DNA from 3 places in the Pantoea sp. Lu_F5_004 genome. Region 3 is predicted to be linked to each of the others. Evidence: predicted binding sites of a transcription regulator. Region 3 holds the regulator's gene; each other region holds the start of a gene.
What was found. The regulator LexA, encoded in region 3, represses DNA repair genes until DNA is damaged. The targets are predictions, from matches to a motif close to TNCTGTATGTACATACAGNA.
Positions count from the first base shown of each region.

Region 1: a site for LexA is predicted at 3,666-3,685, ahead of ACR8BN_RS12660 (DNA translocase FtsK 4TM domain-containing protein). Genes of this name have one in related genera too.
Region 2: a site for LexA is predicted at 3,506-3,525, ahead of dinB (DNA polymerase IV). Genes of this name have one in related genera too.

Region 1 covers NZ_CP194946.1:2,727,553-2,733,033, reverse strand. The annotation lists gene cydD (heme ABC transporter permease/ATP-binding protein CydD) at 1-1,500, opposite strand, end outside; gene trxB (thioredoxin-disulfide reductase) at 1,644-2,612, opposite strand; gene lrp (leucine-responsive transcriptional regulator Lrp) at 3,133-3,627, shown strand; gene ACR8BN_RS12660 (DNA translocase FtsK 4TM domain-containing protein) at 3,746-5,481, shown strand, end outside.
Region 2 covers NZ_CP194946.1:3,195,016-3,200,496, forward strand. The annotation lists gene ACR8BN_RS14970 (sugar ABC transporter ATP-binding protein) at 1-311, shown strand, start outside; gene ACR8BN_RS14975 (ABC transporter permease) at 308-1,309, shown strand; gene ACR8BN_RS14980 (sugar ABC transporter substrate-binding protein) at 1,335-2,402, shown strand; gene dinB (DNA polymerase IV) at 2,439-3,494, opposite strand; gene dpaA (peptidoglycan meso-diaminopimelic acid protein amidase) at 3,739-4,482, shown strand; gene ACR8BN_RS14995 (class II glutamine amidotransferase) at 4,453-5,220, opposite strand; gene lpcA (D-sedoheptulose 7-phosphate isomerase) at 5,272-5,481, opposite strand, start outside.
Region 3 covers NZ_CP194946.1:3,843,981-3,849,461, forward strand. The annotation lists gene ACR8BN_RS17840 (conjugal transfer protein TraF) at 1-674, opposite strand, end outside; gene zur (zinc uptake transcriptional repressor Zur) at 1,124-1,645, shown strand; gene ACR8BN_RS17850 (CsbD family protein) at 1,719-1,931, opposite strand; gene dinF (MATE family efflux transporter DinF) at 2,098-3,420, opposite strand; gene lexA (transcriptional repressor LexA) at 3,521-4,135, opposite strand; gene ACR8BN_RS17865 (diacylglycerol kinase) at 4,241-4,609, opposite strand; gene plsB (glycerol-3-phosphate 1-O-acyltransferase PlsB) at 4,738-5,481, shown strand, end outside.

The sequences.
Region 1 (5,481 bases), 1.1 Mb from region 3:
GAGTGCGCGCGCGACCGCGACCCGCTGCGCCTGACCCACCGATAGCTGATTACCGCCATCGCCAGGCTGGGTGTCAATGCCCTGGGGCAGACGAGGCAGGAACTCATTGATGCCGCACGACTCCAGCAGCGCCGCAAAACGCTCGTCATCCCAGGCCGCATTCATCACGATGTTGTCGCGTATGGTGGCGGCCGGTAACTGAGGATTCTGTCCTACCCAACTGAGCTGCTGATGCCAGTCACTCCGTCGTATATCGCGGAGTTCAACGCCATTCGCTTTCAGCGAACCCTGATAAGGCAGAAAACCGAGCAGGGCGTTCATCAGGGCCGTTTTACCGGCCCCGCTTTGACCGACCAGCGCAATCTGTTCGCCAGGTGCGAGAGTAAAAGAGAGCGGGCCGCACAACACCTGACCATCAGGCGCACAGACACGCAGATCTTCGGCGGTAAGTGCGATTGAGCGATCGGCAGTGAAAGGCAACTGGCCTTCCTGCGGCGCGGTGGCGGGCGTCGCCTGCATAAAGGCTTCAAGGGCATCGGCACCGCCTACTGCCTGGGCTTTGGCATGATAAAAAGCGCCGAGATCGCGCAGCGGCTGGAAAAACTCCGGGGCGAGGATCAGCACCAGAAAGCCGGCAAACAGCGTCACGCCCTGGCCGTAATCACCGAAATGCAATTCGCCCAGATAGGAGAAACCAAAGTAGACGGCCACCACGGCAATCGCCAGCGAGGCAAAAAACTCCAGTACGGCAGAGGAGAGAAAGGCTAAGCGCAGCACTTCCATGGTGCGCTGGCGAAAATCGGTGGTGGCGGCGGCAACCGCCTGCTGCTCAGCTGCGCCACGATGAAACAGCCGCAGCGTCTCTCTGCCGCGCAGGCGGTCGAGAAAGTTACCGCTCAGGCGGGCCAGCACCAGAAAGTTCCGGCGGTTAGCCTCGGCCGCACCCATCCCGACCAGCGCCATAAACAGCGGAATCAGTGGCGCGGTGGCAAACAGGATCAGACCCGCCGTCCAGTTGAGCGGAAAAATAGTCAGCAGAATGCAGCAGGGGATAAGCACCGCCAGGGTCATCTGCGGCAGATAGCGCGCGTAATACTCCTGCATCTCTTCGATCTGCTCCAGCAGCAGCGTCGCCCAGCTGCCGGCTGGCTTTCCCTGAATCCACGCCGGCCCCAGATCAGATAGCCGGTCTAATACCTGCTGACGTAAAGCCTGACGTATAGCCTGCCCGGCACGATAACCGGTCAGTTCGCGGGCATAGTTAATCAGGGCGCGGAGCACAAAGCAGAGCAGTAACAGCAGGATGCTGACAGTCAGCGCTTCACGCGGCTGCTGGTCAATAATCAGAGCCTGCAGCAGCGAGGCCAGTAAACCCGCCTGAGCAATAATCAGAAGTGCACTTGCCATGCCCAGCAGGGTGTTGAGTCGCAACCAGCGACCGGCGAAATGACGTTGCTGACGAAGCCAGCGGGTAAGATGCTGCTGCCGCGATTTGTCCATGCGAGACCATGATGAATGTCGATGACGGGTGAAAATGGAAAGACATTTCCATCTCTTCAGGCGCAAGAATCTAGCATGAGAGCAATAAAAAAGGCGACGGAAAAACCGTCGCCAGGAACATTTGAGATCAGAGGGTTAACAACTTACTGATCGTTTTTAACCAGTCCGTCAAGAAAGCGCTCAGCGTCTAACGCGGCCATACAGCCGGTGCCCGCAGAGGTGATCGCCTGTCGATAGATATGGTCCATCACATCGCCTGCCGCAAAGACGCCAGGGATGCTGGTCTGAGTGGCGTTGCCGTGCAGACCTGACTGAACTTTGATGTAACCGTTCTCCAGCGCCAGCTGACCTTCAAAAATGGCCGTATTCGGGCTGTGTCCGATAGCAACAAAAAGACCCGCCACCTCCAGCGCTTCTGTCTCATCACTGTTCTGGGTAGAACGCAGCGTCAGACCGGTGACGCCCATCTGATCGCCCACCACTTCTTCCAGTGTGCGATGGGTGTGCAGCACGATATTGCCATTGCGCACTTTTTCCATCAGACGGTCGATCAGGATCTTCTCTGCGCGGAAGCTGTCACGGCGGTGAATAAGGTGCACTTCAGCCGCAATATTCGCCAGGTAGAGCGCCTCTTCCACAGCCGTGTTACCACCGCCAATCACCGCAACTTTCTGGTTGCGATAGAAGAAGCCATCACAGGTTGCACAGGCAGAGACGCCTTTGCCTTTGAAGGCCTCTTCGGAAGGCAGACCGAGGTAGCGCGCTGACGCACCGGTGGCGATGATCAGGGCATCTGCCGTGTATTCGCCGCTGTCACCCGTGAGGCGGAACGGACGGTTCTGCAAATCGACGGTGTGAATGTGATCGAAGATGATCTCAGTATTAAATTTTTCGGCATGCTCATGCATCCGCTCCATCAGCGATGGACCTGTCAGATCGTGCGGGTCGCCCGGCCAGTTCTCCACCTCGGTGGTGGTGGTCAGCTGTCCGCCTTTTTCCAGACCCGTGATCAGTACCGGGTTCAGGTTGGCGCGTGCAGCATAAACGGCTGCGGTATAACCCGCTGGGCCAGAGCCCAGAATGAGTAACTTACTGTGTTTGGCCGTACTCATGCGTTCCTCAGTTTCATTCGGCTGACATAGCCTGCGATTGTAGGGAATATCCGGCGACAATGACAAGGCTTCGGCAATTTTGTTAACGATAGCTGCAAACGGCGTAGACGATGAGCGACGGTTTTGCCTGGCCAATGCGCCAAAAGGGGGCAAAACTCGGGTCAGAGGGGTGCAATAGTGGAAAAATAGTCATTTAAAAACAGATACCCAGCGGACTGTCTGGCATCTTGTCCTGAATTTGGTGATTTTACTTTGACAATCGCCTGCGCTTTTGCGAAAACATTATCAGAAGCGAATAACATTTATCGGAACAAAACAGGTTTTCATCGCCCGTTTTGCACGTAACGCCGAATAAAAGCAGCCTGATATGGATATTGACGCATGATGTGGACAGACAACATGCGTCATATCGATAGGTGTCAGAACACAGGCTCTGTTAGCTCACTTCAGAAATGCCCCGAACAATGAGCGTTTTCAGGGCGTGGCAGGTAAAGGGAAGGAATTAAGAGAGACAATAATAATGGTAGACAATAAGAAACGCCCCGGGAAAGACCTCGACAGAATTGACAGGAACATTCTGAATGAACTTCAGAAAGATGGTCGCATTTCAAACGTAGAGCTTTCCAAACGCGTAGGCTTATCGCCTACGCCATGTCTTGAACGCGTGCGTCGTCTCGAACGTCAGGGATTTATTCTTGGCTACACCGCGCAGCTGAACCCGCACTATCTGGATGCGTCGCTGCTGGTGTTCGTTGAGATTACTCTGAATCGTGGTGCACCGGATGTGTTTGAGCAATTTAACGCCGCTGTGCAAAAACTTGAGGAAACTCAAGAGTGTCACCTCGTTTCCGGCGATTTCGACTACCTGCTGAAAACGCGCGTACCTGATATGTCAGCCTACCGTAAGCTGCTGGGTGAAACCCTGTTGCGCCTGCCGGGCGTAAACGACACGCGTACGTATGTGGTGATGGAAGAGGTTAAACAGAGCAATCGACTGGTGATCAAAACTCGCTGATGCGGGGCAGGTGCAAAACCTGTGAGATTTCGGTACACTCCTGTGCATTCATACAGGATCAGCGTCGGGCTCGCCCGGCGCTGTTGCTTCTTACTTTACAGGCACCTGGAGAGTCCTCTTGAGCCAGGAATATACAGAAGATAAAGACGTTTCGTTACAATCGATGAGCAGTGGACGTCGTCTGCTGGAAGCGATGCTCATTCTGGTGGCGCTGTTTGCCATCTACCTGATGGTTTCTCTGGTCAGTTTTAACCCTTCCGACCCGAGCTGGTCGCAAACGGCCTGGCATGAACCTATCCATAATATCGGCGGCAGCGTCGGTGCCTGGCTGGCTGACACCTTACTCTTCATCTTTGGTGTGATGGCGTATGCCATTCCGCCCGTCATCCTGGGACTGTGCTGGATTGCTTTCCGTCAGCGCGACAGCCAGGACTACTTTGACTACTTTGCCGTCGGGCTGCGCTTAATTGGCGTCCTCGCGCTGGTGGTGACGACCTGTGGTATGGCGGCGCTGAACGCCGATGATATCTGGTACTTTGCCTCGGGCGGCGTGATCGGCAGCCTGGTCAGTAATGCTATTGCACCCTGGTTCAGTCCGGCTGGCGGCACGCTGATGCTGCTCTGCGTCTGGGCGGCGGGTATTACCCTTTACACCGGCTGGTCATGGCTCACCATTGCAGAAAGAATTGGTGGCGTGGTCATGGGCGTACTGACGTTTGCCAGCAACCGCTCACGTCACGATGAACCCTGGCAGGAAGAGGATGACGAGCGGGACGCGCGTGAATACGCGGATGTGCCTGAGCTTCATGCCGCCGATCAGGATGATGATGTGCTGCTTTCTGCCCCACGTGCAGCTGCTGAGCCTGCGGCGTCACAGCAGGATCCGCTGCTGGCTAAAGCTGCAGCAGCCACCAGTGCGGCAGTCGCGGCTACCGCTGAAGCCGCCGAGGTGACTCTTGCCCCGGCAGCCACGGTGACGCCTGCACCTGCTGCTGTCGCCGCACCTGCTGCTGCGGTTACAGCTTCGGCGCCTGCCGCGTCAGCGACATCCATCCCTGCATCGCCGTCTGCACAACCTGCGCCTGCGTACGCACAGAGCGCGCCAGCTCCGCAGAGTGTGGCGAATTCCCCGACGCCGGCGCAGAGTGCTTCTGCACCCGCAGACTCACCACCGCTTTATCATTTTGAAATGCCAGACGACGCTCCGGTTACTCCGTCGTTCAGTGCTTACGACGACGATGAACCTAAAATGGGTAACTGGCGGGATACGTCGGTCATCCCTGCGGCATCTGCAGCAGCGGCAGCCGCTGCAACGGCAGCTCAGGTAACAACGCGTACTGCGCCTGTTTTTGATTTAGCCCCTGAAACCAATCTCAATCCGCAGGTTAAACAGGGTATCGGTCCGGCACTGCCGCGTCCTAACCCGGTAAAACTGCCAACCCGTCGTGAGCTGGCCTCTTATGGTATTAAGCTGCCTTCTCAGCGCATGGCAGAAGAGAAAGCGAAAACGGAAGAGACCGAACCGGTCAGTGCTGGATCCGTTTCCTCTGCTCCGGATGCTGAAGAGGCGCTGCAGCAGGCTGAACTGCGTCAGGCCTTCCAGTCTGAACAGCAGCAGCGTTACGGCACCAGCTGGCAGCAGGATGAGGAAGATGAGCAGGATGCACAGCAGCAGGATGCACTGGCGCGTCAGTTCGCCGAGCAGCAACAGCAGCGCTATGAGCCAGAAGTGAAAAAAGAGCCGGTATTCAATATTGATCCCGCCTCAGCGTTTGATTTTTCACCGATGAAAGATCTGGTAGATGACGGTCCTTCTGAACCGCTGTTTACCATTGCGGCGACGCCAGAACCTGA
Region 2 (5,481 bases), 650 kb from region 3:
GTCTCTCCGGCGGCAACCAGCAAAAGGTGGCGATTGGCAAATGGCTGCGCAACAACGCCGACGTGCTGATTTTCGATGAGCCGACGAAAGGTGTCGATATCAAAGCCAAAACCGAACTCTTCACCCTGATCGATAACCTGGCGCGCGAGGGGAAAGGCATTATTTACGCGTCGGGTGAGTTTTCTGAACTGGTCGGTTTATGCGACCGGATTTGCGTGCTCTGGGATGGACGCATCGTGGCCGAGCTGGCTGCACGCGACGTCACCGAAGAGACGCTTTTGCTCTATTCCACCGGAGGAACCCCTGCGTGAGCAGCAAAGAAACCAGCCTGAATCTGACAGCCTCGCCGTGGCGTCACCAGTTGTTCGACTTTCTCTATAAATGGGGCATGTTGCTCACGGTGGTGATCCTGATCGCCGCCTTTGGTCTCGCCTCCGACAGCTTCCTTGAACCCAACAACATCATCAATATTCTGCGCTCAATTGCCATTGTCACGGTGATTGCGATCGGCGTCTCGATCTCGCTGACCGTTGGCGGCTTTGATCTGTCGGTCGGATCGACCGCCTCGCTGGCCAATGCGCTGGTGATTTCACTGTTTGTCTGGTATGGCTTCGGCACTACCACCGCCATCCTGCTCACCCTGGCGCTCTGCACCCTGGTCGGGCTGTTTAACGCCTTTCTGATTGTGATCCTGCGCATCCCCGACATGCTGGCAACGCTGGCGACACTGTTTGTGATTCAGGGTGTGGCGATGACCTACAGCTTTGGCGGATCGATCACCGAGAATATGGTGCTGCCGAGCGGTGATATGGCGGAAGGCACCATTCCGGCGGCGTTTGGCCTGCTCGGCCAGGTGCCCACCATCGTCATCATTATGCTGGTCGTCACCGTCGCCGCGCAGCTGGCGCTCTCCCTGACTAAACATGGTCGCCGGATGTATGCGCTGGGCGGCAATCCGGAAGCGGCACGCCTCTCCGGCATCCGCACCACCCGCTATCGGGTGCTGGCTTATGTGATCGCCTCACTGCTGGCCGGTCTGGGCGGCATTCTGCTGGCCTCGCGTATCGGCTCCTCGCAGGTGAATGCCGGTAGCGGCTACCTGATGGACGCCGTCGCGGCGGCGTGGATTGGCTTATCACTGGCGGGATCCGGCAAGCCGAATGCGCTGGGCACGCTGGTCGGCGCGGTGATCCTCGGCGTGCTGCAGAACGGTCTGGTGATGCTCTCTGTTCCCTATTACGCCATGGACATTATTAAAGGGCTGGTGCTGGCTTTAGCACTGGCGATCACCTATATCCAGCGCCGCTGAGGCGCGTTTACCGGAGTTGATAACAATGCAAAAAATAACACTCTCGCTGCTGGCCCTGAGCCTGCTGAACGCCAGCATGGCCTTCGCGGATACCGTCACGCCGGTGCCTGCGGCTATCGCCAGTCATGATGGCCCGATCCGTATTGCGGTGATCCGCAATCTCGGCTCCGATGACAACACCACCCAGTTTGTTGCCGGTGCCATTCAGCAGGGTCGCCAGCTTGGCTTCAAGGTCAGCACCTTCCTCAGCAATGGCGACGATGCGCGCTTCCAGGATTTCGTGAATCAGGCGATCAGCCAGAAATATGACGGCATCGTGCTGTCGCACGGTAAAGCGCCCTACGCCAGCGGACTGGTGAAGCGCATTGCCGATGCAGGCATTAAGCTGTCGGTGTTTGATACGCCGGTGGATAGCCCGATTCCGGGCGTCACCGTCACCGCGCAGGATGACGCTTCACTGGCGCAGTTGTCGCTGGGCCAGCTCATCCATGATTTCAACGGCAAGGCGAACATCGTCAAGCTATGGGTTGCCGGTTTCCCGCCGATGGAACGCCGTCAGGTGGTATATGAAAAACTGCTGAAAGAGAATCCGGGCATTCATCAGCTTGAGTCGATTGGTGCGGTTTCAACTGACGTTCAGGGCGACACCGCCAATAAAATTGGCGCGATTCTGGCGAAATACCCGAAAGGCAAAATCGACGCCATCTGGGGCGCCTGGGATGCCTTCAGCCAGGGCGCTTACAAAGCGCTGCAGGAGAATGGCCGTACCGAGATCAAGCTCTACAGCATTGATGTCTCGAACCAGGATTTGCAGCTGATGCGCGAGAAAAACAGCCCGTGGGTACAGACGGTGGCGGTCGATCCTAAAACCATTGGCGCGGTGAACATGCGTCTGGTGGCGAAGAAAATTGCCGGTGAAGAGACGCCCGCGACTTACCAGTTTAAAGCCGCATCAATCTCTCAGCAGCAGCTTAACAGCCAGCCTGGCGCGGTGAACGTCGCGTCGCTGAACAAGATTATTCCGGGCTGGGGCGCTAACGAGGATTTCGTTGCACCGTGGTTTGCGACTCTGGCGGCGAAATATAAGAAGTAATCGGATGTCAGCCTTACCGGTCGGTGAGGTTGACGGTTACAGACCCAGCAGTAGCTGACGCTCCAGCTGGGGATCCACCATAGTCACATGTAATCCCACCAGCCGCACGCCGCGCCCGGCACGACGCTCATCCCAGGTTTTACGGGCGATGGCAATCATGTCCTCTTTGTTCAGCACCGGCCAGATATGCTCCTGGGTCGTCTGCTGAAAATCACTGAACTTCAGTTTGACGCCCTGACGCGCCACCTGCTTGTCAGGTCGGATCTGCGTCAGCCGGCGATCCAGTTCGGCGTAGAGAAAATCGATAATTTCCAGGCAGGCATCCCAGTCGCTGATATCTTCCGCCAGCGTTCGTTCAACCCCCAGCGATTTACGCTCGCGCTCAACGATCACGCTGCGGTCATCAATGCCATTGCTGCGCTCCCACAGCACCCGGCCAAACTTACCAAAGCGCTTTAACAGCAGCGCTAAGTCCGCCTTCTGCACGTCGCCACAGGTCACCAGCCCCATCTCTTCCAGCTTTTTGGCCGAGACCTTGCCGACGCCAGGGATCTTCGCCAGCGGCAGGGTCAGCAGAAAACCGGACATCTCCGGCGGGGTAATCACGAACTGCCCGTCCGGCTTATTCAGGTCAGAGGCGATCTTCGCCAGGAATTTAATCGGGGCGATGCCCGCTGAGGCGGTAAGCCCGGTTTCACGGTAGATGGTGGCGCGGATCGCCTGCGCCATCAGTGTGGCAGAGCCGTGACAGTGGGGACTGTCGGTGACGTCCAGATAAGCTTCATCGAGGGAGAGCGGTTCAATCAGCGGCGTGTAGCGGGTAAAGATGTCACGGATCTGCGCGGAGGCTTCTTTATAGGCGTCGAAGCGTCCTGGCAGCAGACGCAGATGCGGGCATAACTTGAGGGCCATGCCGGTTGGCATCGCGCTGCGCACGCCAAATTTGCGCGCCGGATAGTTGGCGGTACTGATCACGCCCCGACGCTCGCGGCTGCCACCAATGGCGATCGGGATGTCGCGCAGTTGGGGATTATCACGCATCTCCACCGCGGCATAGAAGCAGTCCATATCGACATGAATGATTTTACGCATACCCCCTCCGGCACTGGATAAGTATACAGTTGGCAGGGGTAACTGCAATATTTGTCGCGTTGACGATTAAAGTTTACAAATTTCTGGCCGAATATCCTTCAGTAAATCGCGAATTTGGCTGACGCCGTCTTGCTAAAAAAACAGACAATGTTTAATGTTGCGCTGCGGTAGCGGACAGTTCCGATAATGCAAACAGAGACGCACATTTTGCGTCATGTTCTCTTCACCTCAAGGTACACACAGCATGGGCAAAATCGCACTCCTGTTTGCGATGATTTTACTGCCAGCCCTCAGCATGGCAATGACACCCGAACCCGTCTCAACGGCACCGGTCAGCAAAGAATTAAAGAAGCAGTTACTCGGCACCCCGGTCTATATCCAGATCTTCAAGGAAGAACGCACGCTCGAACTCTACGGCAAAATCGGTAACGAATACCGCCTGCTGGACACCTACCGCATCTGTAACTTTTCTGGCGGCCTCGGCCCGAAACGTCGTGAAGGCGATTTCAAAAGCCCGGAAGGTTTTTACAACGTGAAGCTGAATCAGCTGAAGCCGGATAGCCGGTTTTATCGCGCGATCAACATCGGCTTTCCGAATCAGTACGATCGTAATCAGGGCTACAGCGGCAATTACCTGATGATTCATGGCGACTGTAAGTCGATTGGCTGCTATGCCATGACTAACGCCTATATGGATGAGATTTTTACCTATGTGAATGCCGCGCTGCGTAACGGCCAGCAGGATATCAGCATCAGCATCTATCCATTCCGCATGACCGACAGCAATATGCAGCGTCACCGCTACTCCACCTATGCCAGTTTCTGGCAGCAGCTGCAGCCGGGATACGCCTATTTTGCTAAATATCACCAGCCGCCGATGGTCAATGTCGCCAGCGGTAAATATGTGATGAACAGCAGCCCGGCACCGGTTTTAGCCAGTCCCGAAGCCGCTTCACGTTCATTCCTGGCGCTCTCCAAGGCAGAATAACGCCCATTCACCTGGCACGATCCGCTGCCAGGTTTCATTGGCCGTCAGTGGCTGCGTAGCAATCACCGTCACCACGTCATGCGGCGTGGTGTGCTGCTGAAAATCGACCTCCACATCCTGATCCAGTAACTGCGCCCGGCCAAAGGGTGCGCGGCGGGTGATCCAGTAAAGATTGGTGGAGCAAAAGGCCATCAGATAACGGCCGTCTGACAGCAGCATGTTAAACACGCCCTTCTGCCGCAACGTGCCGGCAAGCTCCCCGATAAAACGGAACACCGCAGGCCAGTTGCCTGGCGTGCGCGGATAGCGCGTCGCCAGCTGATGCAGGATCCAGCAGAACGCCTTCTCGCTGTCCGTTTCGCCTACCGGCCGGAATGTGCCGGTCTCCAGATGCCGATAGCCCCTGAGCTGCCCGTTGTGCGCATAAGTCCAGTTACGGCCCCACAACTCGCGGGTAAACGGGTGGGTATTCTCCAGCGACACCTGCCCGCGATTCGCCTGGCGGATGTGCGCCACCACCGAATGCGATTTGATCGGATACTCCTGCACCAGACGCGCAATCGGCGAGTTAAAGCTCGGCAGCGGATCTTTAAACGTACGACAACCTTTATCTTCGTAGAAGGTAATGCCCCAGCCATCTTTGTGAGGCCCGGTTCCACCGCCACGCTGAACCAGACCGGTAAAGCTGAAACAGATATCCGTGGGAACATTGGCGCTCATCCCGAGCAATTCGCACATAGCCACCACCTTAGAGTAAGCGGCCTCCCGTCAGGCGGAAGGCCAGCGCAGTTACTTCACCATCTCTTTTTCGATCAGCAGCATCAGGATGTGGATCACTTTAATGTGGATCTCCTGGATGCGATCGGCATAACCAAAGTGTGGCACCCGGATTTCAATGTCGGCACTGCCTGCCATCTTACCGCCATCTTTACCGGTCAGGGTGATCACTTTCATCCCCTGCGCACGGGCAGCTTCAATCGCTTTAATGATATTGGCAGA
Region 3 (5,481 bases):
GCGATGGTGAACTCATGCGCCACCGCTACACCATAATCGGTGGTCAGGGCCGCTAATCCATTCGCGCTGGAGCGCAGGTTATTTTGATCGCCAGGACGAGGAAGCACTGTGCCGTTAGCCACACCGCGCAGATAGTCGATATCGCTCTGTACTACGTTGGCGCGGACATGCGCCGTACCGTAGGCCTTAGTAATAAAGGCGAAAGGCAGAGTGTCGTTGGGGATCGTAACGGCCACGGCCGCACCCGCGCTGCCGTCTGCTTTGTTACCGCGCAAATCACTGAGCTTGTTAGCGACATCGCCTGAGGCAGCGCGCACTTCAGGATAGCCACGCAGATAATCAGCGAAGGTTAAATTACTGAGCACGTCACGGTAACGATCCACGGTGTCCGTAATATCATCGACTTTATCTATCAGCTTATCTTTGTCAGTCACCTGAATGCCCGCTGAGGGAAAAATAATGCTGACGCTATCGTCGGGTTTGGCGCGCGTCATTAATGCCGGGTTCGCCAGCACTGCGGAGCCATAAAGAGAAGATGCTACGCCGGTTCCGCCCATGGCGTCATTACGTGCATCATACCAGGTCCCTGCCGCCATGGCGGAAGAAGAAAGGAAAAGCGCGGTCGTTGCAGCCGTGTAGATCAGCGCTGAACGTTGAGCGGATTTTTTCACCATTTGCCTGCCATCACCTGAGAAATTGCCATTGAAACATTCAATGACTGAATAGTTTGTTAGCCCTATTGTGAACCCTGGCTAACGCGTTATTGCTGTGAATTCGAAGGAAACAGTGTCTTAATTCAAAGGATTGGACGTTTTCCAATCAAAAAACCGTTGTAATTGTTCAAACTGCATTGGGATATTTCAAATAATGCCAGACTTTTCTTAAGTCTTTCTGAACATTACTTCTTAACTCAGTGAGATGCAAAGCAAAATGCCAACAAATTCCGCTTCAGGTGGATTCAGAATGGATCTGATTTATCGTCAGATTTGAGATAGAGGACGGCTTAAATTCTGAATATGCTGCTTTTTCAGGCAAATGATGCTGTTTTTTCAGACGAAACCAACCTCAGCGCCGCGAAACTATGTGTGATAAAATAACATCACTTATCCAGCGGAGAATTTTCATGACAAACATGACGTCGCAGCAAATTTTGATTCAGGCCGAAAAGATGTGCCTGCAGCGCGGTGTGCGTCTGACTTCGCAGCGTGCTGAAGTGTTGCGCCTGATGGCCGAGCAGCCTGGCTCGATCAGCGCCTACGATCTGCTGGATCAACTCCGGGTCAGCGAGCCGCAGGCCAAGCCTCCCACGGTTTATCGGGCGCTTGATTTCCTGCTGGAGCAGGGTTTCATTCATCGGGTGGAATCCAACAACAGCTACGTCATGTGTCACCATTTTGAGGCACCAGCACATACGTCGGTGATGCTGGTCTGTGACCGCTGTGCCGCCGTTACAGAGAAGCAGGCGCAGGGCGTAGAGAAGATTATTGCTAGCCTGGCAGGTGAAGCGCAGTTTGCATTACGCCACAGCGTGATTGAAGCGCATGGTTTATGTGAAAGTTGTGCTGCGGTTGAAGCCTGTACGCACCATGAAAGCTGCGAGCATGACCATCAGGATGAGGGTAAAAAGCGGGGGAAACGCGGATAATCGGCACATCCTTGTGCGGTTCCGGTGAGGGCCCACCGGAACGCATTCAGCTGATTATCAAGCTATTGTCTGATTACCAGCGGTGATCTTTGTTCTGACCTTCCCAGTCGGTTACTTCGCGCTCGGCTTCATCTTTCGTAGAGCCGTAACGCTCCTGGATTTTGCCGACCAGCTGATCGCGTTTACCTTCGATAACCTGCATATCATCGTCGGTCAGCTTGCCCCATTTCTCTTTCATTTTGCCTTTGAACTGCTTCCAGTTGCCGCTTGCTTCGTCTTTATTCATGGCAGACCTCCAATCCTCGGGTTTAATGATTATCTTGCTGCTTAACAAAATAACGATACAAAGCGCTGGTTAACTGCGCTGCATAAAGTTAATTGTAGTAGCCAATTTCTTAACCGTGGAATAATACAGAATAATCCGTATCGGCTTGCGTGCAGCAACGGCTGACTCAGGCATCAAACCAGCTGTTCTGACGCCAGTGTTTACGCCAGATGAGCCACAGCGACAGGCCGCGCAGCGCCAGGAAAACCGTGACTGCCAGCCAAAGACCATGGTTACCCAGCACCGGTACGCTAAGCAGTGTCAGAAAATAGCCGGCTGCGGCTACTACCATGCTGTTACGCATCTCGCGCCCGCGCGTCGCCCCGATGAACATGCCATCCAGCAGATAACACCAGACGCCGATCAACGGCATTATCATCTGCCAGATCAGATAGCGGTCCGCTGTCTGCTGAAGTGACTGAAGAGAGGTCAGCAGGGTAACGATCTGCGGGCCAAAAATGGCATAGATCAGCGAGAAGAACAGCGCCACCACCACCGCCTGCCGACAGGCAGAGTGCCAGACGCGCAGGAGTTTGCTGCCATCTTTTGCACCATGCGCCTCACCCGCAAAAGCTTCAACCGCATAGGCAAAGCCATCCAGCGCGTAGGCAGTAAAAGTAATAAACATCAGTAATACCGCGTTAACCGCCACCACATCAGGGCCGAGTCGCGCGCCCAGCACGGTCAGCGAGGCGAAACAGAGTTGCAGCATCAGAGAGCGCAGCATGATATCCCGGTTCAGTCGCAGCAGCCGGCCGCTGTCACCGCGCCAGCTCTGCTTCAGCAGGCTAAGCGTAATTCCGCGCAGTTTTAGCACCCGCCAGACCATGATGCTGCCGACACCCAGCGTGATGTACTCTGCCAGCGCCGTGGCGGTGGCCGCCCCCGCGACACCCCAGTGCAGCCCCATCACCAGCCAGAGATCGAGCACGATGTTAACCAGGTTCCCCACGACCAGCAGGATCACCGGCGCGCGTGCATACTGCACGCCCAGCAGCCAGCCCAGAATGACCAGGTTTGCCAGCGTGGCAGGCGCACTGAGCCAGCGAATCTGAATAAACAGTGCCGCCTGTTCGAGTACATCGGGATTGCCGCCAACCAGATGGGTCGACAGCTGAATAATCGGATAACGCAAAGCGATGAACAGTACGCCCGCCAGCAGCGCGATAATCAGCGGTTGCGTCAGCGCGCGCGCCAGAGCGGTTTTATCGCCCGCGCCAAACGCCTGTGCCGTAAGGCCAGTAGTACTCATTCGAAGGAAAAGCAGCAGCATAAAAAGGAAGCTGGTCACTGTCGTCCCGACCGCAACCCCGCCAAGATAGACAGGGCTGTCGAGATGACCAATTACTGCAGTATCGACCACTCCCAGTAAGGGAACGGTGATGTTTGAAAGGATCATCGGCAGCGCAAGCCGCCAGAGATTTTTATCGGTTGCCGTAATAAAGCGCATTCGCCGTTCCGTGCTCAGTGTCGCTGCGCAAAAGAGGCAGCGACAAAATTAGGGCAGACAGAATAGCATCAGAGAAGACGAATGCACGCTGGCAGAAGAATCAGAGCCACTCGCCGTTGCGCACCACGCCAACTGCCAGACCTTCAATGGTCAGTGACTGCGCACGGGTATCGACAACAATCGGGTCAAAATCGCTGTTTTCAGGCAGCAGATGCACGATAGCACCCTGCTTTTTCCAGCGCTTAACGGTGACTTCATCATCAATGCGGGCAACCACAACCTGGCCGTTACGCACATCCTGGGTTTTATGCACCGCGAGCAGGTCGCCATCCATAATCCCGATATCTTTCATCGACATTCCGCTGACGCGCAGCAGGAAGTCAGCAGACGGCTTAAACAGGCCCGGATCGACCTTATAGTGGGTTTCGATATGTTCCTGCGCCATGATCGGCTCACCGGCAGCAACCCGCCCAATCAGCGGTAGCCCTTCTGAGGCTTCTACTTCCATTAACAGTCGAATGCCGCGCGATGCACCGGAAACGATCTCGATGACGCCTTTGCGCGCCAGCGCTTTCAGATGCTCTTCTGCCGCATTCGGCGAACGGAAGCCCAGCTGCGCGGCGATCTCGGCACGCGTAGGCGGCATGCCCGTTGAAGAAATATGGTCGCGAATCAGGTCATAGACCTGCTGCTGCCTGCTGGTTAATGCTTTCATCCCGCCCCCTGGTTGTTTATACAGTCGCTGTGAGTATATACAGGTATTGGTGAAATGGAAACCGATTGTCAGGGAAAACGCGCCCTCAGACGCGTTATGGAAGGCTTATCGCAAATGTGTCCAGAGCAGCGCGATCCAGACGAAGAGTGCCAGTAAGATGCTGATCAACACCGCCGCCGAACCCATGTCTTTTGCCCGGCCCGCCAGCGGATGATGCTCCTGACCAATACGGTCGACCACCGCTTCAATGGCGCTATTGAGGATTTCAACAATGACCACCAGCACCACCGTCCCAATCATGAGGATGCGGGCGACCACATCGACATCCAGCCAGCACGCGATAACAATAGCGGCCAGCGCAGCCAGCGCTTCCTGCCGAAACGCAGCTTCATGTTGCCAGGCGGCACGCAGTCCCTGCCATGAGTAACCTGCAGCTTTTACTATTCTGATAAGTCCGGTGGCATTATTTGCCATGATGTGGGAACCCTTTCATCGGATTGACGTCAATGTCTGGGCTGCGTGCAATTGGCACCACCACAGATCTTCGCTGCGCTTTCTGGTATGCTTGCGGCGCTTTGCTAACAAGAGGCTTCATGTTGTCTATGTCAGGTTGGCGTAAACTCTATTACAAACTGCTTAATTTACCACTGTCGTTTTTGGTAAAAAGTAAGGCCATTCCGGCCGATCCCGTGTCTGAACATGGTCTGGATCCGACCCGACCTATTATGTATGTTTTGCCTTACGATTCGAAGGCCGACTTACTGACTTTACGCGCACAGTGTCTGCGGCATCATCTGCCCGACCCGCTCACTCCGCTGGAGATTGATGGTTCTCTGCTGCCGCGTCACGTGTTTATCCACAATGGCCCACGCGTCTTCCCCTATTTTGTGCCCAGCGTTGAATCTGTGAAAATCTTTCACGATTACCTGGACCTGCATCGCAATAACCCTAAGCTGGATATTCAGATGCTGCCGGTCACGGTGATGTTTGGCCGCGCACCAGGACGTGAAGTCCAGGGCGAAGCAACGCCACACCTGCGGGTGCTGAACGGGGTGCAGAAGTTCTTTGCGGTGATCTGGCACGGGCGCGACAGTTTTGTCCGCTTCTCACCGACGGTGTCGCTGCGCCGCATGGCAACTGAACACGGTACGGATCAGTCGATCGCCCAGAAGCTGGCTCGCGTGGCGCGCATTCATTTTGCCCGCCAGCGGCTGGCGGCGATTGGCCCGCGCTTGCCGGCGCGTCAGGATCTGTTTAATCGTCTGCTGCAATCCAAAGCGATTGAAAAAGCAGTAGAGGATGAAGCACGCAGTAAAAAAATCTCCCATGAGAAAGCGCAGCAGAAC